Regions from separate parts of the Ensifer soli genome, predicted to be linked through region 1. Evidence: riboswitches for the same ligand, from Rfam matches in the RefSeq annotation. Region 1 holds a riboswitch; the other holds the start of a gene.

Region 1 (15,068 bases):
GGCGAATTCGCTCTGGGACGCGGTGATATGGCAATAGCCGAGATGGGGGCTGCCGTCGATCGTCCGGTGGAAGAGAAGCTTCGGAAACTGGATCGAGCGGTGGAAGCCGTTGATGCGCTCATGCGTCGTCTCGCCGGCGACGGCGAGCTTCTTGCCGGTGCGCTCGGCCACTTCCTCATAGGTGAGGTAGCGCCGCTTTTCCTGGTCCCAGTCCTCGCGCCAGCGACGGATGCGGCCCGTGCGCAGGAATTCCGTATGGAACGCCGGCTTCAGCGCCGGTTCCTTCGGCTTGGTCGGGGCATCGAAGTAACGAAGCTTTTCCATGGTCGGTCCGGAACGCTTTATCCTGATCGAACTCTTAAGCCTGCGGCGGCATGTTACCGCGCCCGGATTAACGAGTCGTTACGCCATTCTGGCGGGCGAAGGGTGTGCGAAACTTGACGCGTGACGGAAGGGGCCGGTGTCGCATTCCGGCAGGGCGTCGCAGCGCCCCGGCCGCGAACGGCGCGAGAAGCGGCACCTGCCGAAAGTTTAAGCCATGTTTCTGATTCGAAACGGGAAAATCTTCTCATTCGGCGAAGTTGCCGGATTCGGTGCGCTGTCGCCTTTCTCAAATCCGATGTCGCTTCGAGGCGCAGGCAGGCGCACGATTTCGCATTAGATGGATGCATCTCACGGTGCCGCCCTCGGCTGAGGGCGGAGAATTGGGAAGCCGGTCGAAACCCGGCGCTGCCCCCGCAACGGTGGTGGAGCGATGTCGCGGCGGATGCCACTGGGAGGAGCCCGGGAAGGCGCCGCGACCGTCCTTTTCAAGAGGACGGCTCCTGAGCCCGGAAACCAGCCTTGAGGTATGAGCTGTTGCAACGGGCTGCGGAGGGCGGCCGGGTTACGGAACCTTGACGACCGGCCGGTCATTCCGCCGGCGGTTCCCGCCCGCATGCGTCCTTCCATCCCCGACACCAATGGGCAGGCGCCCGAAGGACGTGACCATGGATACCCGCAGCGAAATGGTGCGCCGGTTGAAGAACCGCCGCGCCGGCTACAGCCTCGACCAGGCCTTCTACATCGATCCGGATGTCTACAAGGTCGATCTGGACACGATCTGGTATCGCGACTGGCTGTTCATCGGCCATGACTGCGAGATCCCGCGCGCCGGCAACTATTTCACCGTCCAGGTCGGCGACTACCCGGTCGTCGTCACCCGCGACCGCAAGGGCACGATCCGGGCGCTGCACAATTCCTGCCGCCATCGCGGCTCGCGCGTCTGCAGCCAGCAGAAAGGCGCCTCCGCCAAGCTGGTCTGTCCCTACCACCAGTGGACCTACGAGCTCGACGGCACGCTGCTCTTCGCCCGCCACATGGCCGACGATTTCGACCCGGCCGCCCACAGCCTGAAGCCCGTCGCCTGCGAGGTGGTCGGCGGCTACATCTTCATCAGCCTCGCCGACGAGCCGATGGATTTCCAGCCGATCCGCGACCTGGTGACGCCCTATCTCTCCCGCCACCGCCTGAGCGACGCCAAGGTCGCCTTCGAAAGCACCATCGTCGAGAAGGGCAACTGGAAGCTCGTCTGGGAGAACAACCGCGAGTGCTACCACTGCGCCGCCAACCATCCCGAGCTTTGCCGCACCTATCCGGAAGCGCCGACGGCGACCGGCGTGCAAGGGGCGAAGGACGATCCGGTCATCGCCGCCCACTGGGCGAAATGCGAGGCCGAGGGCCTGCCGAGCGAGTTCAAGATGGACCCATCCGGCCAGTTCCGTATCGCCCGCATGCCGCTGATCGAAGGCGCCGAGAGCTACACCATGTCGGGAAGGCGCGCCGTGCGCAGACCGCTGTCGGACGACGTCACCGCCAGTGAGATCGGCACGCTGCTGCTCTTCCATTATCCCGGCACCTGGAATCACGTCCTCGCCGACCACGCCGTCACCTTCCGCGTGCTGCCGATCGGTCCGGAACTGACGCAGGTGACGACCAAATGGCTGGTGCACAAGGATGCGGTCGAGGGCGTCGACTATCAGATCGACGAACTCATCCACGTCTGGACCGAGACCAACGACCAGGACCGCCGCATCGTCGAGGAAAACGCCTTCGGCATCCGCTCGCCCGCCTATCAGCCCGGCCCCTATTCCCCGGTCGACGAAGGCGGCGTGATGCAGTTCGTCGACTGGTACGCGACCTTCATGCTGAACCGTCTGCAGGGCGCCAAGGCCCCGCTCGTGCGCGTGGCCTGACCGCGATGAGCGCCGCCGCATCCTTCCGCCATCTCGACGAACTGCATCCCTGGAACGACCGCCAGCAGATGCTCGAATGCATCTCCGTCACCGCCGAGACGGCGGATGTCATGACCTTCGCCTTCCGGTCGGAGCGGCCCGGCTGGTTCCGCTACCTGCCGGGCCAGTTCGTCACGCTCGAACTGCCGGTCGGCCCGGAGCCTGTGATGCGCACCTACACGCTCTCCTCCAGCCCGTCGCGGCCCTTCTCCATCGCGGTCACCGTCAAGGCGCAGAACAACAGCATCGGCACGCGCTGGATGTTCGACACTCTGAGGCCGGGCATGAGGCTGAAGGCCTTCGGCCCGCTCGGCGATTTCAGCTTCGTGCGTCACCCGGGCGAAAAATACCTGTTCATCTCGGCCGGCTCCGGCGTGACGCCGATGATGTCGATGACGCGCTGGATGGCGGATTCGGCGCCGCTTTCCGACGTCGCCTTCGTCTCCTGCGCAAGGCGGCCCGACGATCTCCTCTTTCGCGCCGAACTCGAGGTGCTTTCCGGGCAGATGCCGAACATGGCGCTCGGCTTCATCGTCGAGGGCCATGCGCCGCGCGACGGCTGGCACGGTCTTCGCGGCCGCATCGACGCGACGAAGCTCGCGCTGCTGAGCCCCGACTTCCGCGAGCGCACCGTCTTCTGCTGCGGCCCGGAACCGTTCATGCGCGGCGTGCGCGCGGTGCTCGAGGCGGCCGGCTTCGACATGGCCCGCTATCACGAGGAGAGTTTTCAGCCGGCATGCGCGCCGGATCCGGCCGAGCTTGCCGCCCGCGCCGGCGCGGCCGGGCAGGAACAGGCCGGGACGGCCACGATCACCTTCGCGCTCTCCGGCAAGGACGCCGCCTGTCTGCCGGGCCAGACCGTGCTCCAGACGGCGCGCGCCGCCGGTGTCCGTATCGGTGCGGCCTGCGAGAGCGGGCTTTGCGGCACCTGCCGGGTGATGAAGATTTCCGGCGAGGTCGAGATGAACCACAATGGCGGCATCCTCGACGACGAGATCGAGGAGGGCTATATCCTCGCCTGCTGCTCGCGCCCGCGCGGCGACGTGCAGATCGAAGCGTAGGCGGCGGGTTTTTAGAACCAGAAGTCGCCGGCGTCGAGGTCCTTGAGCGCCACGTTCTGCAGGAGGATGCTGTCGCCGTTGAGCCCGTTGATCAGGATGTCGGCCCCCTTGACCGTGAGGTGGTCGGCCTTGAGGTCGTTAAAGTCGGTGATGCTCGCAAGGCCGGTGAGGTCGAGCACGTCGTGCAGGGCGCCCTTCGCCCTGAAGTCGGTGATCGTGTCGCGGCCGTGGCCGGTCGCGAAGACGAAGGTGTCGACGCCCTTGCCGCCGGTCAGCGTGTCGTTGCCGCGATGGCCGACGAGGACGTCGTTGCCGGCGCCGCCGTCGAGGCGATTGGCGGCATTGTTGCCCTCGATGCGGTTGGCGGATGCGTTGCCCGTCCCGTCGATTTTCCTGGCGCCGAAGAGGAAGAGCTGCTCGATATTGTCGGCAAGCACGTGGCTCGCCGAGGACTTGACGACATCGTTGCCGCCGCCGCGCAATTCGACGATCGTCACCGCATTGCCGTTCAGCACGTAGACGTCGTCGCCCTTGCCGCCCCGGACCGTGCCGGTGATCGCGCCGGTGTTCTCCAGATAGTCGTTGCCGGCGCCGAGGTCGATATGGCCCCTGATCGTCCCGGTGTTGACCACCGACTGGCTGCCGGCGCCGCCGAGGACGGCGGTCTTCACCGCCTCGATCAGGCCGTTGTTCTGCAGCGCCGCCGCCGTCGCCTTGGCGAGATCGACCGTGGCGCGGCTCGCAAGCGTGCCGGCGAGCGTGCCGTAATTGGCAAGCGATGCACCGTCGCCCGTCACGCTCATCGCGCTTCCGGCGGAAATCGTCTGGTTGTTGCGCAGAATCACGCCGTCGGCCGAGACGACGATGGCGACGGCCTTCGTGTCGATGCCGCCGTCATTGGTGACGATCGTATCGTCGCCGGTCACCGTAATACCGGCGCGCTTTGCCGAGATCGTGCCGTTGTTGGTGATGATCGCCGTATCGCCGGTGACGGAGAGCCCGCGATCGTTGAGCGACTGGATCAGCCCGTTGTTGGTGACGGTCGCGCCCTCGCCGGTGACGCTGACGGCAAGGGCCGCCGCCTTCGCCGTGCCGTTGTTGGTGACGATCGCGCGGTCGCCGCGCGACAGGATCGCCGCCCCCTTCGAGGCCTCGGCGAGGCCGTTGTTGGTGGCGATGATCGCGGCGCCGGTCAGCACCAGCGCATTGCCGAAGGCGGTGACGGTGCCGTTGTTGGTGACGACCGAACTGTCGCCCGAGGCGGAGATGCCGGCCGTGCCGCCGGCCGAGATCGCGCCGCTGTTGGTGATCCGCGTCGTCGCGCTGGCGGTCACGCCGACGAGGCGCGCGCCGATCTCGCCCTCGTTGACGAGGCTGAGGCCGGTGCTGGCGATGCGGATGCCGTCGCCGCCGCTGCCGATCCGGCCCTCGTCGCCGATGGTGATGCGGTTGCCGCTCGATGCCGTGCCGGCCGTGCCGAAGTCGATCGCCGGTCCTCCGGTCGATTGCAGCGTGCCGTGGATGTCGAAGCTGCGGTTCGCCGCGCCGCCTGTTGCGACGATCGAGGCGCCGCCGGTCGAAACCGTCACACCGGCATCGACGATAAAGGCGTCGCCCGCCTCCAGCGCCGTCACGGCCGTGGTCGTGCTGGCATCGATCTCGTATGTCGCCATTGCCTCTGCCTTCATCGCAGGTTCAGGTGCGGACCGCATGATCGGCCGCATCGGGGATGTATTCATTCCATCGACGGCGACACTAAGGCGGTGTGCCTTTTCCGGCGGTTAACGCGCGTGCGACACGAGGCGCTTCTTGCCGGATGGTTAAGCCTTCGCTGACGTTTCTCCCCGGAACAAAGCGACGTCTCCCGCGTTGAGGCGCCAGGGACGAAACATCGCATTTGACCTCAGAAGGAGGAAGACATGTCTCTCTTTAGAAACAAGTTTACGGTGGCGGCTCTGGCGGCGCTGCTGATCGGTACGTCGGTCGCGCCTTCCCAGGCCTTCACGCCCGTCCCGGCCGCGGCGGAACGCAGCTCCGACATCCAGCAGGTCCAGGCGCGCGAATCCTGGCGCGACCGCGACGGCCGCCGCTGGAGCAATGTCGACCGCGAGGTCTGGCGCAAGCGCGGCTACCATCGCCGCGGCAACGCCTACTATTACAATGGCCATCGCGGCTATCGCTACGCGCGTCCAGGCTACCGCCGCCACAACGACGCCTGGTTCCCGCTGGCGGCCTTCGGCGCCGGCGCGATCATCGGCGGTGCGCTCGCCGACCGGCCGCGCGTCTATGTCGATCCGCCGGTGCGCCGCGTCGGCAACTCCCATGTCGAGTGGTGCATGAACCGCTATCGCACCTATCGCGCGTCGGACAATTCCTACGTGCCGCGCGCCGGCTACCGCGCCCAGTGCGTCTCGCCCTACAGCTAAGACGCCGGGATCTTCACTCTATCGGGCCGGAGGGCATCCCTCCGGCCTTTTCGCGTCCGGAGCGCCGCACCTGACACTATTTCCTAGAGGATACCGATCCGTTTCAGGATCATCCAGGCGAGCCCCATCGAGGCGAGGATGAAGGCGAAGGCGGCGACGGTGCCGCTTCCGTCGGAGAAGGGCAGGCCGCCCGTGTTCATGCCGAAAAAGCCGGTGACGAGCGTCGGCGGCAGTAGGAAGGCGGTCATCAGCGACAGGATGTAGAGGTGGCGGTTGGTCTCCGAGGAGAGCTTGCTGTCGATCTCCTCATGCAGGAGGCGGGCGCGCTCCTGCAGGGCGAAGACGTCGCGGTCGACGGTGTCGAGCCGGTCGTAGAGCCGTTCCGCCACCTCGATCACGCCGGGCGGCACCTCGTCCTCGTCGGAGGCGGCGGCCCGGCGCAGCAGCGCCATCAGCGTGCGCAGGTGGCGATGCAGGCGCACGGCGGTGCGCCTCAGCGGCGCCAGCCCCGGCTGCAGCTTGTGGACGGCCTCGCCATAGACGTCCTCCTCGATGACGTTCAGTTCCTGCGTCATCTCCACGACCAGCGAGATCAGCGTGCGCTGGAATTCGACCACCATCAGCTCGAACAGCTCGATCGGGTTGCGGCAGCGGGCATTCTTCTCGATCGCCGCGCGCACCCGGTCGATCGAGCGCAAGGGATGCAGCCGCGTCGTGACGATGATCCGGTCGGTGACGGCGAAATGCATCCAGCCGATCGTATCGGTGACGCTGTCGAAGGTGCGTTCGAAATCGACGAGCGTGCCGTGCAGCATGTCGTCCTGCACGGTGATCGCGGCTTGGGTGTCGTGGCTGGTCAGCGTCGTCGCCGCCGCCGCCGGCAGGCCGGGGATGCGGGCGATCAGCGCCGGCACGCGCGCATCGCTCAGGGCGAGATGCAGCCACAGCCAGCCCTCGCCCGTAAACAGATCGTTGATAGAGGCGTCGTGCGGCACGCGGATGCAGCGGTTCTCGCCCGGGATCACCCGGCAGGCCCAGACGAAACCGGGAATCTCCGTCGAAATCAGGTTCATGCTGTCCAACATCGCGAGAGGGAAGGTCGAGCGCCCGCCGGGGCGGCGCGCCTTGCCTGTTGTAGCGTCCCGGCCGTTCCCGGCAATTCCATCGCCATAGGCGGGCTTGATGACAGTTTTGCTAAAGGCGCGCCTGCGACCTTGCCGTTTTCGCCGGATTCGCTCAGCATCGGCGCCGCAATCAGGGAGGTGAGGGATGTATACTGCGCCGGTCGGGGAGATCCTGTTCACGCTTCAGCATGTCGCCGGCATGGCGGGCGACGGCTCCGATCCGCTCGACGAGACGCTTGCGGCGGCGATCCTGACCGAGGCCGGCCGGTTCGCGAGCAACGAGATCGCGCCGCTGGCGGCGACGGGCGACCGGGCCGGCGCGACGCTTGCCGACGGCGTGGTCACCGCCCCGCCCGGCTGGGCGGCCCTCTACCGCGCCTGGGCGGCGGCGGGCTGGAACGGGCTCGGCGCGCCGGAAGCCCATGGCGGGCAGGGGCTGCCGCATCGGCTGCATGTCGCGGCGATGGAGATGTGGAACTCCGGATCGATGGCCTTCGCGCTGGCGCCGATCCTGACCACCGGCGCGATCGAGGCGATCGACCGCCATGCGACGGACGCTTTGAAGGCGCTCTATCTGCCGAAGATGGTCTCCGGCGAATGGACCGGGACGATGAACCTGACCGAGCCGCAGGCCGGTTCCGACCTCGGCGCGCTCTCGGCACGGGCCGAGCGCCGCACCGACGGCAGCTACCGCCTCTTCGGCCAGAAGATCTTCATCACCTGGGGCGAGCACGACCTGACGGAGAACATCGTCCATCTGGTGCTCGCCCGCCTGCCGGACGCGCCGGAGGGCACGCGCGGCATCTCGCTCTTCCTCGTGCCGAAGTTCCTGCCCAACGCGGAGGGCCGGCCGGGCGCGCGCAACGATCTTTTCTGCCACGCGATCGAGCGCAAGCTCGGTATCCACGGCTCGCCCACCTGCACGATGATCTTCGGCGACGGCCGCTTCGGCGCGGAGAAGGGCGCGGTCGGCTATCTCGTCGGCGAGGAGCATCGCGGCCTTGCCTGCATGTTCACGATGATGAACAACGCCCGCCTCACCGTCGGCACGCAAGGGGTGGCGATCGCGGAGGTCGCGACGCAGAAAGCGCTCGCCTATGCCCGCGAGCGCCGCCAGGGCCGGGCCGGCGGGGAAAAGGGCGGGCCGATGAGCCCGATCGTCGCCCATCCCGACATCGCCCGCACGCTTCTCCTGATGAAGGCGCTGACGCAGGGCGCGCGGGCCATCACCTATGCCTGCGCCGATGCCATCGACCGCGCCGGCACGGAAACGGGCGACAGGGCGCGCTTCTGGCAGGGCCGCGCCGGCCTCATGACGCCGATCGCCAAGGCCTTTGCCACCGATGTCGGCGTCGACGTCGCCTCGATGGGCATTCAGGTGCATGGCGGGATGGGCTTCATCGAGGAGACGGGCGCGGCCCGGCTCTACCGCGACGCGCGGATCGCGCCGATCTACGAGGGCACCAACGGCATCCAGGCGATCGACCTCGTCACCCGCAAGCTTACGCTCGAAGGAGGCGGGCATGTCCGCGATTTCATCGCCGGGCTCGCCGGTGCGGCGGGGGAGGGCAGGCTCGGCGAGGCGGTGCGGGCGCTGTCGGACGCGACGGAACACCTGCTTGCGCTCCAGGCCGCCGGCCGGCCGGAGGAGGCGCTCGCCGTCGCTACACCCTATCTGCGCCTCTTCGGACTGGTGCTGAGCGGCGTCTATCTCACCCGCGGCGGTTCGGTCGATGCCGGCGACGGGCGGCAGGCGGAGCGGCAGGCACTCGCCCGCTTTGCCGTCGACTGGCTGCTGCCGGAAACCTCGGCCTTGCGCGCGGTGGTCACCGGCGGCGCCGGCAGCCTCGATGCCGCGCGCTTCCTGCTGGCCTAGGGTCCGCCGGGTTCATTGCGAACCGGACGGCCCTCCGCTCTTTCGTTGACGTTTGCCTTTCGGGGATAACCGGATGAAACGTATCCCCCACACACTCCAGGAGACGATGATGACCGATGCGATCCTCGTCGAACGGGCGGAGGCGCTGCCCGGCGTGCAGCTCATCCGCCTCAACCGTCCGCAGAAGAAGAACGCCATCACCCGCGCCATGTATGCCGCGATGACGGCGGCGCTGCGGGAGGCCTGCGACGATGCCACGGTCCGCGTCACCGCCATCCTCGGGCATGCGGGCTGCTTTTCCGCCGGCAACGACATGGCGGATTTCATGGCGGCCGCGTCGCACGGCGATCTCGGCGCCGAGGTGATCGAGTTCCTGCGGGTGCTCGCCCGCCACGACAAGCCGCTCGTCTCCGGCGTCGACGGTCTCGCGATCGGCATCGGCGCGACGCTGCATCTGCATTGCGACATGACGATCGCCTCGGCGCGCTCGGTGTTCCGCACGCCCTTCACCGATCTCGGCCTCGTTCCGGAAGCCGGATCGAGCCTGATCCTGCCGCAGATCGCCGGCCACCAGCGTGCCTTCGCCATGCTCGCCGCCGGCGAGCCCTTTTCCGGGAGAGAGGCGTTCGACGCCGGCATCGTCTGGCGGATCGTCGAGCCGGACGGGGTGGAGGAGGAAACGCTGGCGCTCGCGGCACGGCTTTCGGCCAAGCCGGCCGAGGCGCTGCGCCTCGCGCGGCGGCTGATCAGGGGCGAACCGCAGGAGCGGCTCGCCCGCATCGATGCCGAGGCCGCGCATTTCGCCGAGCGGCTGCGCTCGCCGGAGGCGAAGGCCGCCTTCGCCGCCTTCCTTGCGCGCTGACGCCCGTCGCGATCGCTCCGATCCGCTCGTATGTTTCAGATCCCCGTTTCTGCGCATGTCCTTACGCAAAACAGCGGCGCACGTTTTCCGGGACATGCTTCGGGGCTCATCTCTCGAGCAGCGCCACCGCCTCGACATGGGCCGACCAGAGGAACTGGTCGATCGGCGTCACGGAGCGGATGGCATAGCCGGTCTCGGTGAGGATCTTCAGGTCGCGGGCGAGCGTCACCGGATTGCAGGAGACGGCGGCGACGCGCCGCACGCCGGATTTCGCCAGCTCGCGCATCTGCGCTTCCGCCCCCGCGCGCGGCGGATCGAAGACCACCGCGTCGTAGACCTTGAGCTCGGAGGTCATCAGCGGCCGGCGGAAGAGGTCGCGCTTTTCCACCGTGACCGGCTTCAGCCCCTGCATGTTGCGCGCCGCGTGGTCGAGTGCGGCCAGGGCCGGCCCGTCGCCCTCGACCGCATGGACGCGGCCGATCCGCGCCAGCCTGAGGGCGAAGGTGCCGCTGCCGGCGAAGAGGTCGGCGATGCGCTTCGCCTTGCCGACATGGCCGAGCACGATCTCCGCCATCGCCTCTTCCGCCGCGCGCGTCGCCTGGACGAAGCCGCCCGGCGGCGGGCTGACCGGAACGCCGCCGAAGTCCAGCACCGGCCGCACCGGCTCGACGACGATTTCGGCATTGAGCGTGACGCGGGCGATGCCGCGCGCGGCAAGCGTCGCCGTCACCGTCGCCCGGCGCTGCCGGTCGTCGATCGCCTTGATGCCCTCGAAGGCGAGGTCGAGCCCCGTCATCGTCTCCAGCACGGTGACGCGGAAGGGCTCGGCATTGACGGCGATCGCCGCCGCGATGGCGCGGATCGCGGCGAGCTTTCCGACGATGCCGTCGCTGGCGATCGGACAGTCCGAGACGGCGACGATATGGTGGCTCTGGGCCTGGTTGTAGCCGAGGAGAAGGCCGCGCTCGGTGCGCCGCGCCGTCAGGGTGACGCGGCGGCGTTCGCGGGGACCGCAGGGCAGGAGCGCCGCGACGGGCGCGTCGAGCCCCCTGGCCGAAAGCGCGTCCACGACGAGCGAACGCTTGAAATCCCTGTAGAGCCGGTCGCCGGCATGCTGCAGCGCGCAGCCGCCGCAGGTGCCGTTCTCGCCGTCCGGCCCGAAATGCGGGCAGGGTGGCGCAACCCGCTCGGGCGAGGACTGGCGCAGCGAGATCAGCGTGCCGTGGCCCTTGCTGACGGCGGCGGCGACCGTCTCGCCCGGCAGAGTGAACGGCACATGCACCGGCCCGTCGGCCCCCCGCGCCACGCCGTCGCCGCCATGGCCGAGCGCCTCGATCGCCAGCGTCTCGCCGCTCATGGCTTCCTCCCCGCCAGAAGGAATTCGACATTGCCGTCGCCGCCCGCGATCGGCGAGGGGATGAGGCCGAGGATGATCCAGCCCATGTCGTCGCGAAGCCAGCGCTCCAGTTCGGCCGCGACCGCGGGCGCGCTTTCCGGGTCCTTCAGGAGCCCCGCCTTGCTGATCGCCTCGCGCCCGGCCTCGAATTGCGGCTTCACCAGAAGCACGGCTTGCGCGCCGGGGGGCGCGAGATCGAGCGCTGGCGCCAGCGCCAGCTTCAGCGAGATGAAGGACACGTCCGAGACGATGAAGCGGATGTCGCGCCCGCCGAGATGGCTTTCGTCCAGCGTGCGCGCGTTCAGTCCCTCGATGCTCGTCACCCGCGGATCGGCTTCGAGGCGCGGATGGAACTGCCCGTGGCCGACATCGATGGCGAGCACATGGGCCGCCCCCCGTTCGAGGAGCACGTCGGTGAAGCCCCCGGTCGAGGCGCCGACGTCGAGACAGTCGCGCCCGGCCGGATCGAGGCCGAAATGATCGAGCGCCGCGACGAGCTTCAGCGCCGCGCGCGAGACATAGGCCTGGGCGGGGTCGTCGATGGTGATCTCGGCGTCCGTCGCGACGTTGACGCTTGGCTTGGTCACGAGCCTGCCGTCGAGGCGGACGGTGCCGCGCTGGATCGCGTCGCGCGCCCGCGCGCGGCTGGCGACGAGGCCGCGTTCGAGGAGAAGCTGGTCGAGGCGAAGGGTCTGGTCCTTGGTCATCGCCCGTCATGGCGCGTCGGCCGCCGGAAGGCAAGGGGCGGCGCGCCTTTGCGCCGCCAGGCGGTGGGCTACCAGACGATGCGGCCGTTGAAGCGGGCCGGCTGCCGGCCGTCGACCAGCCGGTCGAGATCGCTCGGCGCGCTGCCGGCGAGGCGCTGGGGACCCGCTGCCGACAGGCCGCCGCGCAGCTCCGGCAGCTTCTTCTGCAGGATCGCGATCGCCGCCTTCTCGACCGCCGGATCGTGGCGCGGACGCTCTTCGGCGCCGGCGCGGGCGGCGAGGGAGCCGGCAATGAGGATGGCGATGACGATGGGCTTCATGGCAGGCTGTCCGCAAGGTTCGACGTCAGGTGGAAACTAGCGGGTCCGGGTTGCGGAACGACCAAGGAGCGTGGTTAGCGGGGCGAGAAGACTTTGGGTTGAGATTTTCTCAACGGCATTCTGGGCGGGGCACCGCTTCGCATAAGTTTTGTTCAGTTTTTGATCAATTTAGCACTAAATTAAGACGGGTGCGGGACAGTCGCTGCGGCGCCTCCGCGCCCGTCGGCGATGCTGCCGGTGTCCCGCCTCCGCGATGCCATGACGACGTCTCCGGATGGACGAGCCGCAAGGCTTTCAGAAGATGGCCTGCCGATCTTTGCCGGAGCTGACTGATGTCGAGACCCAAGATTAAAACCGCCCTGACGGGCATTTTCGCGATCACGGCCTTCGCCGTGGCGACCTTGTCGTGGTTCGCCCTGTCCGGATTGCAGGCGCTGAACGCCAATACCGAGACGATCGCCACCAACAGCATGCCGAGCCTGGCCGCCGCGCGCCAGATCGACACCGCGCTGATGGGCGAGCGCTACGCCTATGCGCGCCACATCCTCGCCGTCGACAAGCTCCAGATGACCAATGCCGATGTACTGGTCGACCAGCAGATCGCCGCGGCCAGGAAGGCGATCGCCGACTACGAGGCGCTGATCTCGTCGGAGGAGGAGCGGGCCCTCTACGAGGAGATCAAGACCAGCGTCGCCGAATACGGCAAGCTCGGCAAGGAGATGGTCGATCTGTCGAAGGACAACGGCAAGGAATTCGCCAAGGCGCTGTTCGACCGCGACATGACCACCCTGTCGACCAAGATGAGCGATCTCGTAGGCCAGCTCGTGGTCATCAACACGACGGCGGCGGAAGCCGCCCATCAGGCCAGCATCGAGACCTATAACGGCGCCTTCGTCAAGATTTCGGCGATGATCGGCCTCGCCGTCGTCGTCCTTCTCGGCTCGATCCTCTTCGTGCTGCGCGGCATCGCCCGGCCGATCCAGTCGATCACGGCGGCGATGACCCAACTGGCGCAGGGCGACACGACGTCGGCGGTGCCTTTCGCCGGGCGCCGGGACGAGATCGGCGAGATGGCCAGCGCCGTCGAGGTCTTCCGCCAGGCGGCGATCGCCAACCATCAGCTCGAGGAAGAGGCGGCGGAAGCGCGCCGTCGCGCCGAGGAAGAGCGTGGCCGGCTGCAGGCGGATGCCGAGCAGGCGGCGCAGGTCCGCCTGCAGCAGGCGACCGCCGGCCTCGCCGGAGGCTTACGCCGCCTTGCCGCCGGCGACCTCGCCTTCACCCTCGACGAGCCCTTCGCCCCGGATTTCGAGCAGCTCCGCCACGACCTGAACGCCGCCGTCACCCAGCTCGGCGAGACGCTGCGCTCCGTCGCCGGCGCCACCTCCGAGATCGACAGCGGATCGCGTGAGATCAGCCGCAGCGCCGACGACCTGTCGCGCCGCACCGAGCAGCAGGCAGCCTCGCTCGAAGAGACCGCCGCCGCCCTCGACGAGATCACCGCCAACGTCTCGAACTCCTCCAAGCGCGCCGACGAGGCCCGTCACGTGGCGGTCCAGGCCAATGCCAGCGCCTCCCAGTCCGGCGCCGTCGTCGCCAATGCCGTCGACGCGATGCAGCGGATCGAACAGTCGTCGAGCCAGATCTCCAACATCATCGGCGTCATCGACGAGATCGCCTTCCAGACCAACCTCCTCGCGCTCAATGCCGGCGTCGAGGCGGCGCGGGCGGGCGATGCCGGCAAGGGTTTCGCCGTCGTCGCCCAGGAGGTGCGGGAACTGGCGCAGCGCTCGGCCCAGGCGGCCAAGGAGATCAAGGACCTCATCCGCAACTCCTCGAGCGAGGTGCAGAACGGCGTCCGGCTCGTGCGCGACACCGGCGAGGCGCTGAAGACGATCGAGGGCTTCGTCGTCACCATCAACCAGCATATGGACGCGATCGCCACCTCGGCCCGCGAGCAGTCGGTCGGCCTCGCCGAGGTCAACACCGCCGTCAACCAGATGGACCAAGTGACCCAGCAGAACGCGGCGATGGTGGAAGAGACCAATGCGGCGAGCGCCACGCTCGCCACCGAAAGCGGCCGCCTGCGCGCGCTGATTTCGCAGTTCAATCTCGGCACGGCGCAGGAACAGGCCGGTGCCCTGCGCCAGACGGCGGCGCGCATGGCGAGTGCCGTCCGCCCCGCGGCGCCGGCAAAGTCGCGCGCCGCAGCAAGTCCCCCCGCAGGCCGCCCGGCGCCCGCCAGCCGCGGCAACACCGCCTTGAAGGAAGACGACTGGACCGAATTCTGATCGGCCCGGGGCCGCTCCACAGCCGTCCATCCCCGACATCCCGCCGCGTCCACGGCGGGATGTCGCATTTCGTGGCATCTCCTTCAGCAAATCCTGAAATTCGTTCAAGTTGTCGCGATCGCGCTGAGACTTTCTTTGCCGCGGCGCGGTAGGCTTCGTCCTCAATGACGGACCGCGCGGCGCCGCGATCTTGGAGACACGGCCGATGGCGAAAGAGCGGGAAAACCGGATCGACCTGCTGCGGGGGCTCTCGCTCCTGCTGATCTTCGTCGGCCACGCCAATTTCACCTTTTCCGAGGCGTTCCAGCAGGCGCGCGGCTTTTCCGATGCGTCGGAAATCTTCGTCCTCCTCGCCGGCGTTTCGGCGGCGCTCGCCTATTACCGGCCGCGCGAGGCCGGATGGCAGGCGTCGCGGCCGCTGCGCCGCGCCGGGCGGCTCTACGTCGTGCATCTCGCCATGTTCGCGACGATGGCGCTCGTCGCGGGGCTGGCCCTCGTCAAGGGCGGACGCCTCGGCGATACGGTCGTCCAGTCGCTCTATATCGCGGATTTCTGGAAGGACCCGCTCGGTTTCGGCGGCCGGGCGCTCGCGCTCGCCTACATGCCCGGCAATCTCGACATCCTGCCGATGTATGTCGTGCTGATCGCCGCCGCGCCGCTGATCTTCCGCCTGCATGACCGCTCGAAAGTGGCGCTGGCGGCGGTCTCGGTGACGGTCTGGCTCGTGTCCGGCCT
Region 2 (15,068 bases), on a different contig from region 1:
CTTCCTTGTGCATGTCGATGAAGATCTCGCCGAGGCGGCCATCGCCGAACTCGCCGGTGCGCAGGTAGACCTTATGGCCGCCGACGATCGCCTTTTGGGTATAGCCCTGGCGGCGGTTCGGCAGCTTTTCCCGATCGCGCACGACCCGCTCGATCACCCGCTCGATGATCTTCTCGGTGACGGTGACGGCTTGCGCGGCGGCCGGAGCCTGAATCAGTTCCTCCAGCGCATCCTCGTCCTCGTCGTCCTCGATCAGCGAGGCGTTCAGCGGCTGCGACAGTTTCGAGCCGTCGCGATAGAGCGCATTCGCCTTGAGGCCGAGCTTCCACGACAGCATGTAGGCGTTCTTGCAATCCTCGACGGTCGCCTCGTTCGGCATGTTGATCGTCTTGGAGATCGCGCCCGAGATGAAGGGCTGGGCGGCGGCCATCATGCGGATGTGGCTTTCGACCGAAAGATAGCGCTTGCCGATCTTGCCGCACGGGTTGGCGCAGTCGAAGACCGGCAGATGCTCGTTCTTCAGGAACGGCGCGCCCTCCAGCGTCATCGCGCCGCAGACATGGATGTTCGCCGCCTCGATGTCCTTCTTCGAGAAGCCGATATGGGCGAGCAGGTTGAAGCCGATGTCCGCGAGCTGCTCGTCGGTGACCTTCAGCGTTCCCTTGAGGAAGTCGGCGCCGAGCGTCCACTGGTTGAAGACGAACTTGATATCGAAGGCGGCCTTGGCGGCGGCGTTGATCGCGGCGACCTTCTCGTCGGAGAAGCCCTTTGCCCTGAGTGAGCCCGGATTGATGCCGGGCGCCTGGTTGATGTTGCCGTGGCCGACGGCATAGGCCTCGATCTCGGCGATCTGGCTCTCCGAATAGCCGAGCGTCCGCAAGGCCTCCGGCACGGCGCGGTTGATGATCTTGAAATAGCCGCCGCCGGCGAGCTTCTTGAACTTCACCAGCGCGAAATCGGGCTCGATGCCGGTCGTGTCGCAATCCATGACGAGGCCGATCGTGCCGGTCGGCGCGATGACGGAGACCTGCGCATTGCGGTAGCCGTGCCATTCGCCGAGCGAGACCGCCTTGTCCCAGGCCTCCTTGGCATGGGCGATCAGGGCCTGGTCCGGGCAGTCGCCATGGATCAGCGCGACCGGGTTGACCGACAGGCCTTCATAGCCCGACGTCTCCCCGAACGCGGCGCGGCGATGGTTGCGCATGACGCGCAGCATGCTTTCCCGGTTCGGCTTGAAGCCGGGGAAGGGGCCGAGCTTCTGGGCGATCTCGGCCGAGGTCGCATAGGCCACACCGGTCATGATCGCGGTCAGCGCGCCGGCGATGGCGCGGCCTTCCTTCGAATCGTAAGGGATACCCGACGACATCAGCAGGCCGCCGATATTGGCATAGCCGAGGCCAAGGGTGCGATACTCGTAGGAGAGTTCGGCGATCTCGCGCGACGGGAACTGTGCCATCATCACCGAGATCTCGAGCACCAGCGTCCAGAGCCGGACGGCATGCTCGTAATCGGCGATGTCGATGTTCTTCGTCGCCGGATCCTTGAACTGCAGCAGGTTCAGCGAGGCGAGGTTGCAGGCCGTGTCGTCGAGGAACATGTATTCCGAGCACGGGTTGGAGGCTCGGATCGGACCGGCGGCCGGCGAGGTGTGCCAGTCGTTCATCGTCGTGTTGAAATGCACCCCCGGATCGGCCGAGGCCCAGGCGGCATAGGAAATCTGCTCCCAGAGGTCGCGGGCCTTCAGCGTCTTGACGGTGCGGCCGTCCTTGCGGGCGGTCAGGTTCCAGTCCGCGTCGCTTTCGACCGCGCGCAGAAAATCGTCCTTGATCGAGACGGAGTTGTTGGAGTTCTGGCCGGAGACCGTCAGGTAGGCTTCCGAATCCCAGTCGGTGTCATAGGTCTTGAAGTCGAGGTCGGTATAGCCCTGCTTGGCGAACTGGATGACGCGCTTGACGTAGTTTTCCGGCACCATCGCTTTTTTCGCAGCGCGGATCTCGCGCTTCAGCGCCGGGTTTTCCGCCGGATCATAGCATTTGTCGCCGTCGGCCGCGCAGTTGACGCAGGCCTTCATGATCGCCTTCAGGTGCTGGGAAACGATCTTCGAGCCGGTGACGAGGCTTGCCACCTTCTGCTCTTCCTTCACCTTCCAGCCGATATAGGCCTCGATGTCGGGATGGTCCATGTCGACGACGACCATCTTCGCCGCGCGGCGTGTCGTGCCGCCGGACTTGATCGCGCCGGCGGCCCGGTCGCCGATCTTCAGGAAGCTCATCAGGCCGGACGAACGGCCGCCGCCCGAAAGCTTCTCGCCTTCGCCGCGCACATGGGAAAAGTTGGAGCCGGTGCCAGAGCCGTATTTGAACAGGCGCGCCTCGCGCACCCAGAGGTCCATGATGCCGCCCTCGTTGACGAGATCGTCCTGGACCGACTGGATGAAGCAGGCATGCGGCTGCGGATGCTCATAGGCCGACTTCGACTTCACCAGCTTGCCCGTGAAGGGATCGACATAAAAATGTCCCTGGCCGGGACCGTCGATGCCATAGGCCCAGTGCAGGCCAGTGTTGAACCATTGCGGGCTGTTCGGCGCGACGCGCTGGGTGGCGAGCATATAGGCGATCTCGTCGCGGAAGGCGGCCGCGTCCTCTTCCGAGGCGAAATACTTGCCCTTCCAGCCCCAGTAGGTCCAGGTGCCGGCAAGCCGGTCGAAGACTTGGCGGGCATCGGTCTCCGAACCGGTGCGCTCGTTCTCGGGAAGCTCTTTCAGCGCCTTCTCGTCCGGCACCGAGCGCCAGAGGAAGGCGGGAACGTCGTTCTCCTCGACACGCTTCAGACGCGCCGGAACGCCGGCCTTGCGGAAATACTTCTGCGCCAGGATATCGGCCGCGACCTGGCTGAACTGGGCCGGGACGTCGATGTTTTCCAGACGGAAGACGATCGAGCCGTCCGGATTGCGGATCTCGCTGGTCGCCTTGCGGAATTCGATCTCCGCATAGGCCGGCTGTCCCGCCTTGGTGAAACGACGTTCGATATGCATCGGCTCAGTCCTTCGTCTTCGTGGTCAAGCGCGCAGGAGAGCGCGGCACATGTCGCTTCCGGGCAACCGGGAGGAATGGCTGCCTGACGCGCGGGGGATCGGGCCATCATGACCCTTTATCTTGTGTTAATGTCGGCAGAGATCACTATATATAGTGTCATTGCCGATGGAACGCGAGAGTGAAGATTTCGTTCCCATCATTTTTCAACATCTTTGCGAAGGGACGCCGCTTCACGACAACCGCGCTCTGCCCGCAAGACGGCGCGCTGCCGGGGCCGCACGCCTCGTTCTCTCACGGTTACGGCGTCATTAACGCGCCGTCGCCCGAGTCGGTCAAGCCATGGTTTCCGCCTCCGACTTCTCCTACCAGATATTGTGGTCTGGCCTGTGGAAAACGGGGAAGACACGACGCAAGCAGATTCAATCGGTTGGCCGCGGGAGCCCGTGAAAACGCTGTCGAGGGAGGGAAAACTTTACACGTTCTTGTGGATGAAAACTCCAGGATGGAGCGTCACCGATCGCCCGTTGATCGAAGCAAGATCGGGCCAGACGCCGGATCCGAGGTGTCCTCGTCCTTTTGCAGAGGAGGCGCCTTGCGTCTTTCGTGTTGGACGAGCAACAAAGGAAGCGGCTGAGCCGGCTCCTGCCCCACCGGGGCGGCGATCCCCGCCGTATGGCTTTTTGACGATCGCCTGCTTTTCGAGGCCATGATGTGGAAGCTGCGTGTCGGGGCCCACTGGCGCGATCGTCCGGATGAATTCGGTCTCTGGAACTCGGTGTTCCGCCCTCGAGCGAAAAAGAGCCTGTTCGAGCGGATTCTCCATGGCCTGTCGGGCGATCAAGACCTCGAATTGCGCGCTTGTCGACGGCACGATCATCGGTGTCCGCCTGCATGGAAACAGTCCAGAAGGGGGAGTCCTGTCAGGCCATCGGCCGTTCACGCGGTGGTCTGACGACGAAGATGAAACGCGTGTTCCGCACATGAAAGAACGGACGACGGATTGCGACGAACTACGACCATCTCACCAAAAAATGCCCGGAGGTGCTTGCTTCCGTTCCGGCAATCATCGCCTGGATTAGAAATGACGCTCCGCGCCAGTTGCTCACGTCGACGGCACCAGCAGGAAATCGTCTGTACGGGAACGACAGATCCGGCGACGCCACAGAGGCTTGAGGAAACACCAGCCTCCGTGCGCCAAACTCCGGCCGCCCGGCATGTCGGGAGTGCGATCCACGCAACCGATGGAGAGTTACGATCCTGGGTGCCTACAAACGTAGGTGGGCGCCATATGTCCAGGCCCACGGGCCTGGTCAGGGACAGCTCCCGTTGGATCGAGTATGGCCCCAGGGATTGTGGTTCCTGTCGGGAAGCGCAGACCGCGAGAATAATATAGGAGGAAAGCGCCGGGCCCGCCAGAGGATGGCACGGCCTGACGCGCAATATTCTCGCCCGGACCGGAAAAGGCGACAGGACCGGCCAACGCGACAGGACCGGTCCCGGCGTTCACCTGCCGGTCAGGCCGGCTGGTGCAGGCGGGCGGTGAAGAGCGGCCCGCGGCTCGCGCGGCCGAACGTCTTGGCGGCGGCGAGCACGGCGAGGTCGACCAGCGGCTCCAGCAGGATCACGCTCATATAGGCAAGGCCGAACGAGCCGATGGAGGCGAGATTGTCGGCGGCGAGGCCGTGGCCATAGAGCGCCCAGAACGCCACCCAGGCGACGATTCCGCCCTGATAGGCCGTCGACAGCGCCAGCGCCTGGCGATAGCCGATGTCGACATAGGCCGTTCCCGCCGGGATGATCCGCTTCGCCAGGAGGCTGATGCCCCAGAGCGGCACGAGGAGCGTGGTGACGTTCATGCCGTATTGCGGCAGGTCGAAGGGCGCGAAGAACAGGCCCTGCAGCAGCAGGCCGGCGGCAAGACCGATCGCCGCCGCCCCGGCGCCGAACATCAGGAGAAGCGTCGAGCCGAGGATGAGATGCACCTCGGAAACGCCGACGGGATGGTGCGGGAACACCTCGAAGAAGCAGAAGACGAGCGCGCTCGCAACAGCGCTGCGCAGGAGAAGCGCGCCTGTGCCGCCATTGTCGCGCACGCCGTCATAGGCCATCTTGGCGGTCAGCCCCAAGGCGGCCGCGGCCGTGGCATAGCTCAGGACGATTTTGGCGCCGTCGACGACGCCCGGTTCGATATGCATGATTTCAACTCCCAAGTCCGCGCCCACCGCGCGGTCGGATCCAGAAAAGGCGTTGCCGCCGGTGCGCGATGGCAGGTCTCCTGGCTCGCGGTTCGTCACTCGGTCCGCCTTCCCGGCTTTATTGCCAGTGGCCATTGGACGTCGTTCACCGCTCACAGTTGCGGGGGCAGCCATGGTCTTGGCCCCGTTGAGGGTCGTCCGCACCATGTTCCCTTTTCATCCGGACTCGGCTTCTGGAGCCCGGAACCATCGGGACGAGCCTAGCGCGCCCGGCGCGCCTCGGCAATATCACCCGGCGACATCCCTCGACCGATGCCTCCGGCGACGAGACACGCCCTTCGGCGAACGGCGGGGGCACTGGTCGCCGCATGAAAACCATTGTACACCGGCGCTCATCCCCGTGTCGTCGATGCCTTGCCGGAGCCGGTCGCATGTCTCTTCCCGAAAAAGCCTTCCCCGTGTCCTGGGACCAGTTCCACCGCGATGCCCGCGCGCTTGCCTGGCGGCTGGCCGACAACGGCCAGGAATGGAAGGCGATGGTCTGCATCACCCGCGGCGGCTTGGTGCCGGCGGCCATCATCTGCCGCGAGCTCAACATCCGGCTGATCGAGACGGTCTGTATCGCCTCCTACCACGACTATGTCTCGCAAGGCGACCTCTTCGTGCTGAAGGGCATTTCCGAGGACCTCACCCGGGACGGCGGCGTCGGCGTGCTGATCATCGACGACCTGACCGACACGGGCAAGACCGCCGCCAAGGTGCGCGAACTCCTGCCGAAGGCCCATTTCGCCGCGGTCTACGCAAAGCCGAAGGGCCGGCCGCTCGTCGATACCTTCGTGACGGAGGTCAGCCAGGACACCTGGATCTATTTCCCCTGGGACATGGGCTTCACCTATCAGGAACCGATCGCCAAGGGCACGCGCGGCTGACACGAAAGGACGGGGCCGACACGCAATCGGGGTGGGATGGATGCCGGGACATCTGCTCAAGGGTCTTCTGCTTCCCCTGATGCTGGCCGGCACGAGCGCGCTTCCCGCCTGCGCCAACGACGCGCATGTCGCTCCGGTCGGCGCCTATATCGAGACGCATGTGCGTCCCTGGATCGAGGATCCGCTGATCGTCTCGACGCTGAAGACGCTCAACCTGCGCAATTCCTACCTGACCTTTCCGGACATCGATGAACTCGATGCGCGCTGGCGGCTGGAATTCACCGGCCGGCCGAAGCCGCTGATCGATTCCATCCGCAACAATCCGCTCTCGCAGTTTCTCGCAGAGCGGCAGGCGGACGCGAACGGCTTCATCACCGAGATCATTGTCATGGATGCGCGCGGGCTGAATGCCGGCGTCAGCGAGCCGACTTCCGACTACTGGCAGGGCGACGAGCCGAAATGGCAGAAGACCTATCTCGTCGGCGCCGGCGCGGTGTTCATCGACGAGCCGCAGCGCGACGATTCGACCAATGCCAATCAGGTCCAGGCGAGCCTGACCATCACCGATCCCGAAACCGGCCAGCCGATCGGCGCCATCACCGTCGGCATCAATCTCGAAGCCTTCTGAGCGACGGGGTGTAAAGTCCGCTATCGTTCCGGTCCGCACCCCGAGACGATGAACCCGATGCACGGGAAGCCTGTGGCACGCGAGACGATGCCGCCGACGCAAAAGAATTCACTGGCACCGGAGGAATGCCAAGGCGGTTGGCACCCTTACCCGAATGACAGCAAGGTCAACGTCCGCCCTGCCTTCTCGCATCAGTCACAGCCACTGTTGGACGGGTTGAAGATGACCAGTACCGGGGAGTGAAGCGCCTTGAAGGAGACATTCGCGGCTAAGGCGGACCGTGATCTCGATGAAGCCGTCAAGGAACTGGGCGTCCAATTCTATTTTCCCCGGATGAAGGCGGAAAGGCGCTTCACCGAAACGACATTGTCGACGACTTTGCGCTGCTTGGCATGTCCGCCTGCGCCGATTGCGGCGTGCCGCTGCCCTCGCCGTGGAGCACGGGACGCAGAAGGCGTTTTGCTCATCATCCTTGCCGGACCAAAACCCGCAACCGCTATCGTAAATCGATCCCGCGAGACCGTCCGGAGCACGATATCGGCGACCTTGTCTGACGGTTGCAGCCGACGCAGATCTTGTTCGCCGTGACGCGCGCCGTGTTTGCCGCCGCAAGGCCGCGGCCATCGAGAAGCAGATCGAGACGCTGCTGTCGCGAATCCTCGACGCGTCCAACCCGACCGTCATCCGCAGCTACGAGGCCAAAATCTCGGAATTGGAGCGCAGCAAGATCGTGCTTGCCGAAAAGCTTGGCCATCAGGCCGAGCCGAAAGGGAAATTCGAGGACCAGCTAGAACCGGCCCTGACCTTCCTCGCAAACCCTTGGAAACTCTGGAAAACCGGCAATATCGCACTACGCAGCAAGGTGCTCAGACTGGCCTTCGCAGACCGCATCGAATACTGCCGGAAACAGAGTCCTAGAACACCGAAAATCGCCATGCCATTCAAGGCGTTAACGGGTCAAACAGACCTTAAAAATGGAAATGGTGCGGACGACGGGACTCGAACCCGTACTCTCTCAGAGAGGCAGATTTTCGTACCACTTCGGCTTTCGCCGCCGCCGTTCGGCGTTCGTGGTCTGGACTGTCCCTTCGCCATGGCCAAAAGAGGCTTTAGGCGCCGCCCGTCCAGTCTCTACACCTTCCCCTTCAAGGGGCTTGGCTCGGGATCGGCCTTGGGTCTCCCCTTTAGCGTTCCCCGACTTTGAGCGGTTCTGCACCGCGGATTTCCCCGCGGGCACTCCAATTCAGTCAAAGTCTGCTGCGTCTACCGATTTCGCCACGTCCGCATCGCCGGCACGAGTCGTCCGGCGAAGCGTTGTTAGCCTACCGGCGCGGCGAAGGGAAGGCTGTCCATGCGGCGCAAGGCTTTGACAGCACGCGGCGCCATGATAGAGGAAAGGCATGGCTTCATTCTTTGCGAAACTTTTCGGCTTCGGAGGCGGTGACGGCGCGCAAGCAGCCGCGTCCGGCAAAACGGAACCCTATAACGACGTGGTGATCCGCGCCACGCCGATGCGCGAGGGCGGGCAGTATCGCCTCGCCGGGAGCATCGAGAAGGATGTCGGCGGCACGGTCCGCGCCCGCCACTACATCCGCGCCGACGTGTTCCAGTCCGAGACGGAAGCGACCGACGCGGCACTGCGCAAGGGCCGGCAGATCGTCGACCAGAGTGGTCCTGCGCTCTTTGCCGACGATGTCGCGACGCGGCAGGTCTGAGAGACGGAAGGCTGGCCGCCCGGCCTCGTTCGAATCAGCCCTGCGCTCAGGCAAACGGTCCACGACGGGCGTGGACCGCGACGCGGCTCACAACCGCCGTGCCAGCTCGAACCATTCCTGATCGGTGAGCGGCACGATCTCGGCATCCCGCGTCGAGACGGGCGAAAAGCCGAATCGCTGGTAAAGCTGCAGCGCGCGCGGATGGTCGAGCGTGTTGGTCGTGACCGTCATTTTCGACGGCGACAGCGACCAGCCGGCCAGCAGCGCCTGCAGCAGGAACCACTTGCCGAGGCCATGGCCCAGCGCATGGGCCATCAGGCCGAAATGGCTGAGCTCCACCACCCCGTCGTCCTCCTGGCGAAGCTCGAAGAAGCCCGCCGGCGCGCCGTTGACGTAAAGCACCGTAACGTCGTTCCTCTTGTCGAGGAGCAGCGCCGCCAGCGCATCATCGTCGAGCCGCAACCGTTCCGTCCAGTGCCAGCGGCGGCCGACCTGCATGTAGAGGAAGCGGTAGTAGGCGGGTGTGATCTCGGGCACGCGCAGCACTGCGGTCTGGATGTTGACCGGCCGGGGCAGGGTCTGCTTCGGCGGCGCCGTCATCTCCAGCGCGGTGACGCGAACGGCGATCGGGGTCTCGCTCATGCGATTGGTCACGGCCCGGCTCATGCCGTTCCCGTCGCGACGGGCGTGTCGCTGCGGCCACCCCATTCCGACCAGGAACCGTCATAGAGCCCGTTTTCCGTATGGCCGAGCGATTGCAGCGCCAGCGTGATCACGGCAGCGGTGACGCCCGAACCGCAGGAGGTGACAATGGGCTTTTCGAGATCGATGCCGGCCTCGGCGAACACCGCGCGCAGCTGTGCCGCGTCCTTGAAACGGCCCTTCTCCGAGAAGGCGGCGTAGGGCAGGTTGCGCGCGCCGGGCATGTGGCCGGAGCGAACGCCCGCGCGTGGTTCGGCCTCTGCGCCGGTGAAGCGGCCGGGACCGCGCGCATCGGCGATCTGGCGCGTTCCGCCGTCGACGATGGCGCGCATCGCCTCGAAACGGACAACGGCGCCGTGGTCGAAGGAGGCCTCGAACACGGCCGGACCAGGCGCCGGAACCGCATCCGTCACCGGACGTCCCTCGGCGCGCCAGCCGTCGAAGCCGCCGTCGAGGACATAGACCTGGCGTGCACCCATGGTGCGGAACAGCCACCAGGCGCGGGGTGCCGAGAAATAGCCCGGGCCGTCATAGACGACGATCGGAACGTCGGCGCTGAGGCCGAGGCGCCCGGCTTCCGCGGCGAAAAGCGCGGCGGGCGGGATCGTGTGGGGCAGGGCGCTGTCCGGATCCACGACCCTGTCCTGGTCGAAGAAGACGGCGCCGGGGATGTGGGCGGCGGCGAATTCCGCCCGGGCGTCCCGCCCTTGGGCCGGCAGATACCAGGACGCGTCGACGATGCGCAGGGCGCCGTCGCCGAGGCGCTTATCGAGCCAGTCGGCCGAGACGATGAAACGGCTGTCGGTGTCCGTAGAGGTCAAGTGGCTCTCCTAAAGGAAGGGTAGGGGGACGATCGTGAAAACAGAGGGTTGCGGCCCGATGTCGAGACGCCGGATCCGTCAGTCGCCGTCCGGCGCTCCGAAGCGGATGCGGAAGCGCCGGTTCTCCTTGCCCTTCTTCTCGATCTTCGCGATATGGATCGCGCCGACTTCCTGCGTCTCCGAGACGTGGGTCCCGCCGCAGGGCTGGCTGTCGATGGCGGAATTCTCGCCGATGCAGACGAGGCTGACGCGTCCGAGGCCGAGCGGGGGACGGACGTTCTTCGACTTAACGATGTCGGGATGGGCGACCAGATCCGCGTCGCTGATCCAGGTGAGGAAGACGGGATGATTGGCGTGGACGAGCTCCATCAGCGCCGCCGTCACCGCCTGCCGGTCGATCGTCTCGCCCATGTCGAAATCGACGCGGCTCTCCTCCTCGCCGACCGCCGCGCCCGTGATCGGGTAGGGACAGACGACGGAGAGGAGGTGGCAGGCCGTGTGCATCCGCATCAGGCGGTAGCGGCGCGGCCAATCGACATGGATCACAAGCCGTTCGCCGAGGAGAAGCGGCGGCGCGCCGGGCTCCGGCACATGCAGGATGACGTCCTTGCTGTCGCCGTGCCGCGTGGTCGCGATCGCGATGCGGCTGCCGTCGGCCCGTTCGAAAAAGCCGCTGTCGCCGGGCTGGCCGCCCGAGGTCGCATAGAAGCAGGTCTGGTCGAGTTCGATCGTGCCGTCGTCGTGGAGGGCCGTGACACCGGCCTCCGCGGTGGACAGGTAGAAGTCGTCGCGGAAGAGGGCGGCAGTCGGGCCTTTGGTCATGGCATGCTTATCCAGCGGATTCGTAGGGCGGCACGATCCTGCTCTTCGCCGTCAGCCATGCCGGAACGGGAAGTCCCTTCGAGGCGAGGAAGTCGGGGTTGAACAGTTTCGACTGGTAGCGATTACCATAGTCGCAGAGGATCGTCACGATCGTATGTCCGGGACCGAGATCGCGTGCCAGGCGGATGGCGCCCGCCACGTTGATGCCGGAGGAGCCGCCGACGCAGAGGCCTTCGTCGGCGACGAGACCGAAGACGATCGGCAGCGCCTCGCTGTCGGGGACATTGTAGGCGAAGTCCGGGGTAAACCCCTCGAGATTGGCGGTGACGCGACCCTGGCCGATGCCTTCGGTGATCGAATTGCCCGACGAGGCGAATTCGCCCGTCGTGTAGTAGCTGTAGAGCGCCGCGCCGTCCGGATCGGCGATGGCGATCTTCACGTCCGGGTTTTTCGCGCGCAGCCCGGCGGCGACGCCCGCGAGCGTTCCCCCCGAGCCGACGGCGCAGACGAAGCCGTCGACCTTGCCTCCGGTGTCGCGCCAGATCTCCGGCGCGGTGGTCTCGACATGGGCCTCGCGGTTGGCGGTGTTGTCGAACTGGTTCGCCCAGATCGCGCCGTTCGGCTCGGTCTTAGCCAGTTCGGCGGCAAGGCGGCCGGAGAGCTTCACATAGTTGTTCGGGTTGCGGTAGGGAACCGCCGGCACTTCCACAAGCTCGGCGCCGAGCAGCTTCAGGGCGTCCTTCTTTTCCTGGCTCTGCGTTTCCGGAATGACGATGACGGTGCGGTAGCCGAGCGCGCTCGCGACCAGCGCCAGCCCGATGCCGGTATTGCCCGCCGTGCCCTCGACGATGACGCCGCCGGGCTTCAGGAGGCCCTCCCGCTCGGCTGCCCGGATCATGAACAGCGCGGCGCGATCCTTGACCGACTGGCCGGGGTTCAGGAATTCCGCCTTGCCGAGGATGGTGCAGCCGGTCGCCTCCGACGCACGCTTGAGGCGGATGAGCGGCGTGTTGCCGATCGCGTCGATGACGGAAGAATGGACGGACATGGCGGGCACCTTATGCGAAGGACAAGACACGAGCGGAGCATCGCAGCGTCGGCGGGCGCCTTCGATCGCGACACCCGTGCGTTTTGTGCCCTGATCGTCGCAAACACAAGCGATTTGGTTTCGCCCGCCGCCGCCGCCCGGCAAAAAATATCCGTCTTGCGGAAAAAGCCGGAGATCCGGGAAAGAAATTGATCCGCCCTCGCGGACGTGGCGTATAGTCATCGTGACCCCGAAGAAGTAGTGCACGTTTGGCTGAGGACTAGAGGATTGCGGGACAACCTGAACACCGTCGACGCTTTGATGGCGTATTATGCCGCAGGCCTCCTGCCGGAGCCCGCCCGCGTGCTGGTGGAGGCGCATCTCCAGATCCGCGCCGCCCATCATCCCCTGGTGGAGCGGCTCGAGACCTTCGCCGGCGCGTTGCTCGAGGACACGCCTCCGGCCGCACTTCATGCGCGGGATGCGAAACTCGACGCGATCTTCAAAGCATCCGCGGTGGCTGATCCCGTGATTCGCCTTCCTGCCGCCGCTTCCGTGGCAACGGGCGTGCTGCCGGACGCAATCCGTTCCTTCATTGGCATGGACCTCGACACCGTTCCGTGGAAGACCAAGATCCCGGGCTTCAAGGAATTCGAGGTCGGCACCTTGGATGGCTGCGAGGTCAACCTCATCTGGATCCGGGCCGGGCGCGCCGTGCCGAAGCATACTCATGGGGGGTGCGAACTGACGCTCGTCCTTGATGGTGCCTTCAACGACGGCATCGGCCGCTACGGTCGCGGCGACATTTCCGTCGCCGACGATGCGGTCGACCATCGGCCGGTGGCGGAGGACGAACGACCCTGCATCGCCTTCGCCGTGGTCGATGCGCCGTTGCGCCTGACGGGCTCGCTGCGCCAGCTCTTCGGCGACCTGATCGGATGACATGCCGATGACACGCTTCACGGCCCGCCCGGAGCACGGCGTCGCATGGGTGACCGGGGCAAGTTCCGGAATCGGCCGCGCGCTGGCTTTGCGGCTTGCGGCCGAGGGCTTCACGGTCGTGGTCACGGCCCGCGGCCACGACCGTCTCGTCTCCCTTCAGCAGGAGGCGACCGGGCCAGGGCGCATCATCGTTCTCGACGGCGACGTGACCGACGCGCGCGACATGGAACGGGTGATCTCGGCGATCGAATACGAGCACGGTTCTCTGGCGCTCGCCGTGCTCAATGCCGGTGTCTACCTTCCCGTCGACGGAGAGGCGCTTGATCGGACCGCGTTCGAGACGACGTTTTCGGTGAATCTCGGCGGGGTGGTCAATTGCCTTGTACCGGCGGTGGCGCATATGAAAGCCCGCGGGAAGGGGCAGATCGCCATCGTGTCCTCGGTCACGGGCTATGGCGGCCTGCCGACGAGTGCCGCCTATGGCGCGACGAAGGCCGCCCTCATCAACATGGCCGAAAGCCTGAAGTTCGATTTCGACCGGATGGGCATCCGCCTGCAGGTGGTCAATCCGGGCTTCGTCGACACGCCCGCCACGGAGAAGAACAGCTTCGCCATGCCGGCGCTGGTCTCACCGGCCGATGCGGCCCGCCGCATCGTCGCGGGACTGGCCGCACCGGGCTTCGAGATCACCTTTCCCCGCCGCTTCACCTTCGTGCTGAAGCTGCTGCGGTTCCTGCCCTACGGGCTTTACTTCCCGCTCGTCGCCCGCGCCACCGGCTGGAACCGGCGGCCGGCGCGGGACGCCCGAAGCTAAAGCCTGTCTCGCAAAAATGTGCAGCGGTTTTGCGAAAAGACACGCGTAAAGACATAGATTTAAAGCGTAGGAGCGAATCTGAAGGATCGCGACACGCGTCAGGGCAAGCCTCTCCCTTCGCTTGGCACGCTCCGGATCCTGGACACCGTCAGGCCGAATGAAGCACGAGGACGGCGCCGAAGACCAGGGCGAGGCCGAACCATCCGATCGGCCTCAACTTCTGCCCGAACAGAAGGCGGGCGGAGAGGGCCGTGCCGAAGATTCCGGTCGCGCCGAGCACGGCATAGGCGATCGCCAGTTCCATGCCGCGCACGGCCGCCGAGAGACAGGCGAAGGCGGCCAGCACCAGCACGATCGAGGCGAGGCCCCAGCCCTTACGGGCGAAGCCGTCCGATTTGCTGGAGGCGAGATTGGCGGCGACATCGAGAACGCCTGCGACGACCGCCAGGACGAAATAGGCATCAGTTCCGGCCATCGCCCGCCTCCGCTTCCGCGCCATCGTCATGGATTTCGCCGGCATTGACGCAAAGGATGCCGGCCACGGCCATGGCAAGGCCGATCATTTCCCGCAGTGTCAGCACATGGCCGAAGACGAGCACGGAGACGAGCGTGATGAGCGCGATCCCCGACCCCTCCCAGATCGCATAGGCGACGCCGACAGACATCGTCTTCACCGCGCGGGCCAGGAAGACATAGGAGAGCGCGATCGCCGCATACATGACGAGATGGCCGGCATAGCCGCCGCTTTCCGTCGACAGTTTCATCGCCGTCAGCCCGGCGACCTCTGTCGCAACGGCGAGCGCGAGATAGGCCCAGGCATTCGGCATGCGGGATCGTCCTTGATGAGAGCGCACGCTCCCTCATAGGGATTTCGTTCTTCGCGGTAAAGATCAGCCGATGCGGGCGCGCAGCGCCGCCTGGACGCGCTCGTCGAGAGGAAAATTCCACATGAGCGCAATCGCCATCGCCTTCAGCGCGATCGGCACCCAGGCGTAGAGCAGGGCGAGCCAGAAAAGGGCCGTCGCGTCGTTTTGCGCCGAAGGAGCGGGATCGAAACCGGCTGCCGACAGCACGGGAAAGACGAGCCCCGCGGAAAGCGCCAGGGCGAGCTTCGTCGCAAGGCCCCAGGCGGCGAAATAGAAGCCGCTGCGCTGTTCGCCGGAGTCCGCCGTGTCCGCATCGATGACGTCGGCCTGTATCGAGGCGGGGAGCGCGAGGTCGAAGCCGAGACACACGCCGGTGACGGCGCAGATCGCGGCGAAGCCGCCAAGGCTGCCGGGTGCCAGCAGCGGCGAAAGCGCGAAGACGAGGCAGGCGCCGATCATCGCCAGCGCCCAGGCGCGGTGCTTGCCGAGACGGCGAGCGACGAAGACCGCGAGCGGCACGCCGGCGACGCCGCAGAGGAAATAGAGAAAGAGGAGGGGCCCACGCCAGTCCG

Evidence for each region. A riboswitch is a leader RNA that binds a small molecule or an ion and turns the genes downstream of it on or off. The one in region 1 is predicted to bind cobalamin.
Region 2: another riboswitch for cobalamin. It lies ahead of ACEVQ6_RS10710 (energy-coupling factor ABC transporter permease); the one in region 1 lies ahead of ACEVQ6_RS07080 (aromatic ring-hydroxylating oxygenase subunit alpha).

The regions. Positions count from the first base shown of each region.
Region 1 is NZ_JBHFEI010000004.1:1,561-16,628, forward strand. It holds gene ACEVQ6_RS07075 (DUF6656 family protein) at 1-324, opposite strand, end outside; cobalamin riboswitch at 659-860, shown strand; gene ACEVQ6_RS07080 (aromatic ring-hydroxylating oxygenase subunit alpha) at 990-2,234, shown strand; gene ACEVQ6_RS07085 (2Fe-2S iron-sulfur cluster-binding protein) at 2,240-3,334, shown strand; gene ACEVQ6_RS07090 (hypothetical protein) at 3,346-5,007, opposite strand; gene ACEVQ6_RS07095 (BA14K family protein) at 5,254-5,760, shown strand; gene ACEVQ6_RS07100 (transporter) at 5,844-6,833, opposite strand; gene ACEVQ6_RS07105 (acyl-CoA dehydrogenase) at 7,030-8,760, shown strand; gene ACEVQ6_RS07110 (crotonase/enoyl-CoA hydratase family protein) at 8,870-9,622, shown strand; gene ACEVQ6_RS07115 (class I SAM-dependent RNA methyltransferase) at 9,729-10,979, opposite strand; gene ACEVQ6_RS07120 (TlyA family RNA methyltransferase) at 10,976-11,725, opposite strand; gene ACEVQ6_RS07125 (hypothetical protein) at 11,794-12,045, opposite strand; gene ACEVQ6_RS07130 (methyl-accepting chemotaxis protein) at 12,378-14,333, shown strand; gene ACEVQ6_RS07135 (OpgC family protein) at 14,539-15,068, shown strand, end outside.
Region 2 is NZ_JBHFEI010000006.1:57,186-72,253, reverse strand. It holds gene ACEVQ6_RS10725 (vitamin B12-dependent ribonucleotide reductase) at 1-3,034, opposite strand, end outside; gene ACEVQ6_RS10720 (hypothetical protein) at 3,508-3,912, opposite strand; RNA gene ssrS (6S RNA) at 4,259-4,416, opposite strand; gene ACEVQ6_RS10710 (energy-coupling factor ABC transporter permease) at 4,550-5,230, opposite strand; cobalamin riboswitch at 5,297-5,482, opposite strand; gene gpt (xanthine phosphoribosyltransferase) at 5,662-6,159, shown strand; gene ACEVQ6_RS10700 (PDC sensor domain-containing protein) at 6,200-6,787, shown strand; gene ACEVQ6_RS10695 (hypothetical protein) at 7,500-7,991, shown strand; gene ACEVQ6_RS10690 (HlyU family transcriptional regulator) at 8,188-8,502, shown strand; gene ACEVQ6_RS10685 (GNAT family N-acetyltransferase) at 8,590-9,144, opposite strand; gene sseA (3-mercaptopyruvate sulfurtransferase) at 9,165-10,025, opposite strand; gene ACEVQ6_RS10675 (alanyl-tRNA editing protein) at 10,104-10,847, opposite strand; gene ACEVQ6_RS10670 (cysteine synthase A) at 10,855-11,895, opposite strand; gene ACEVQ6_RS10665 (ChrR family anti-sigma-E factor) at 12,196-12,816, shown strand; gene ACEVQ6_RS10660 (SDR family NAD(P)-dependent oxidoreductase) at 12,824-13,630, shown strand; gene ACEVQ6_RS10655 (SMR family transporter) at 13,779-14,105, opposite strand; gene ACEVQ6_RS10650 (SMR family transporter) at 14,092-14,457, opposite strand; gene ACEVQ6_RS10645 (MFS transporter) at 14,521-15,068, opposite strand, start outside.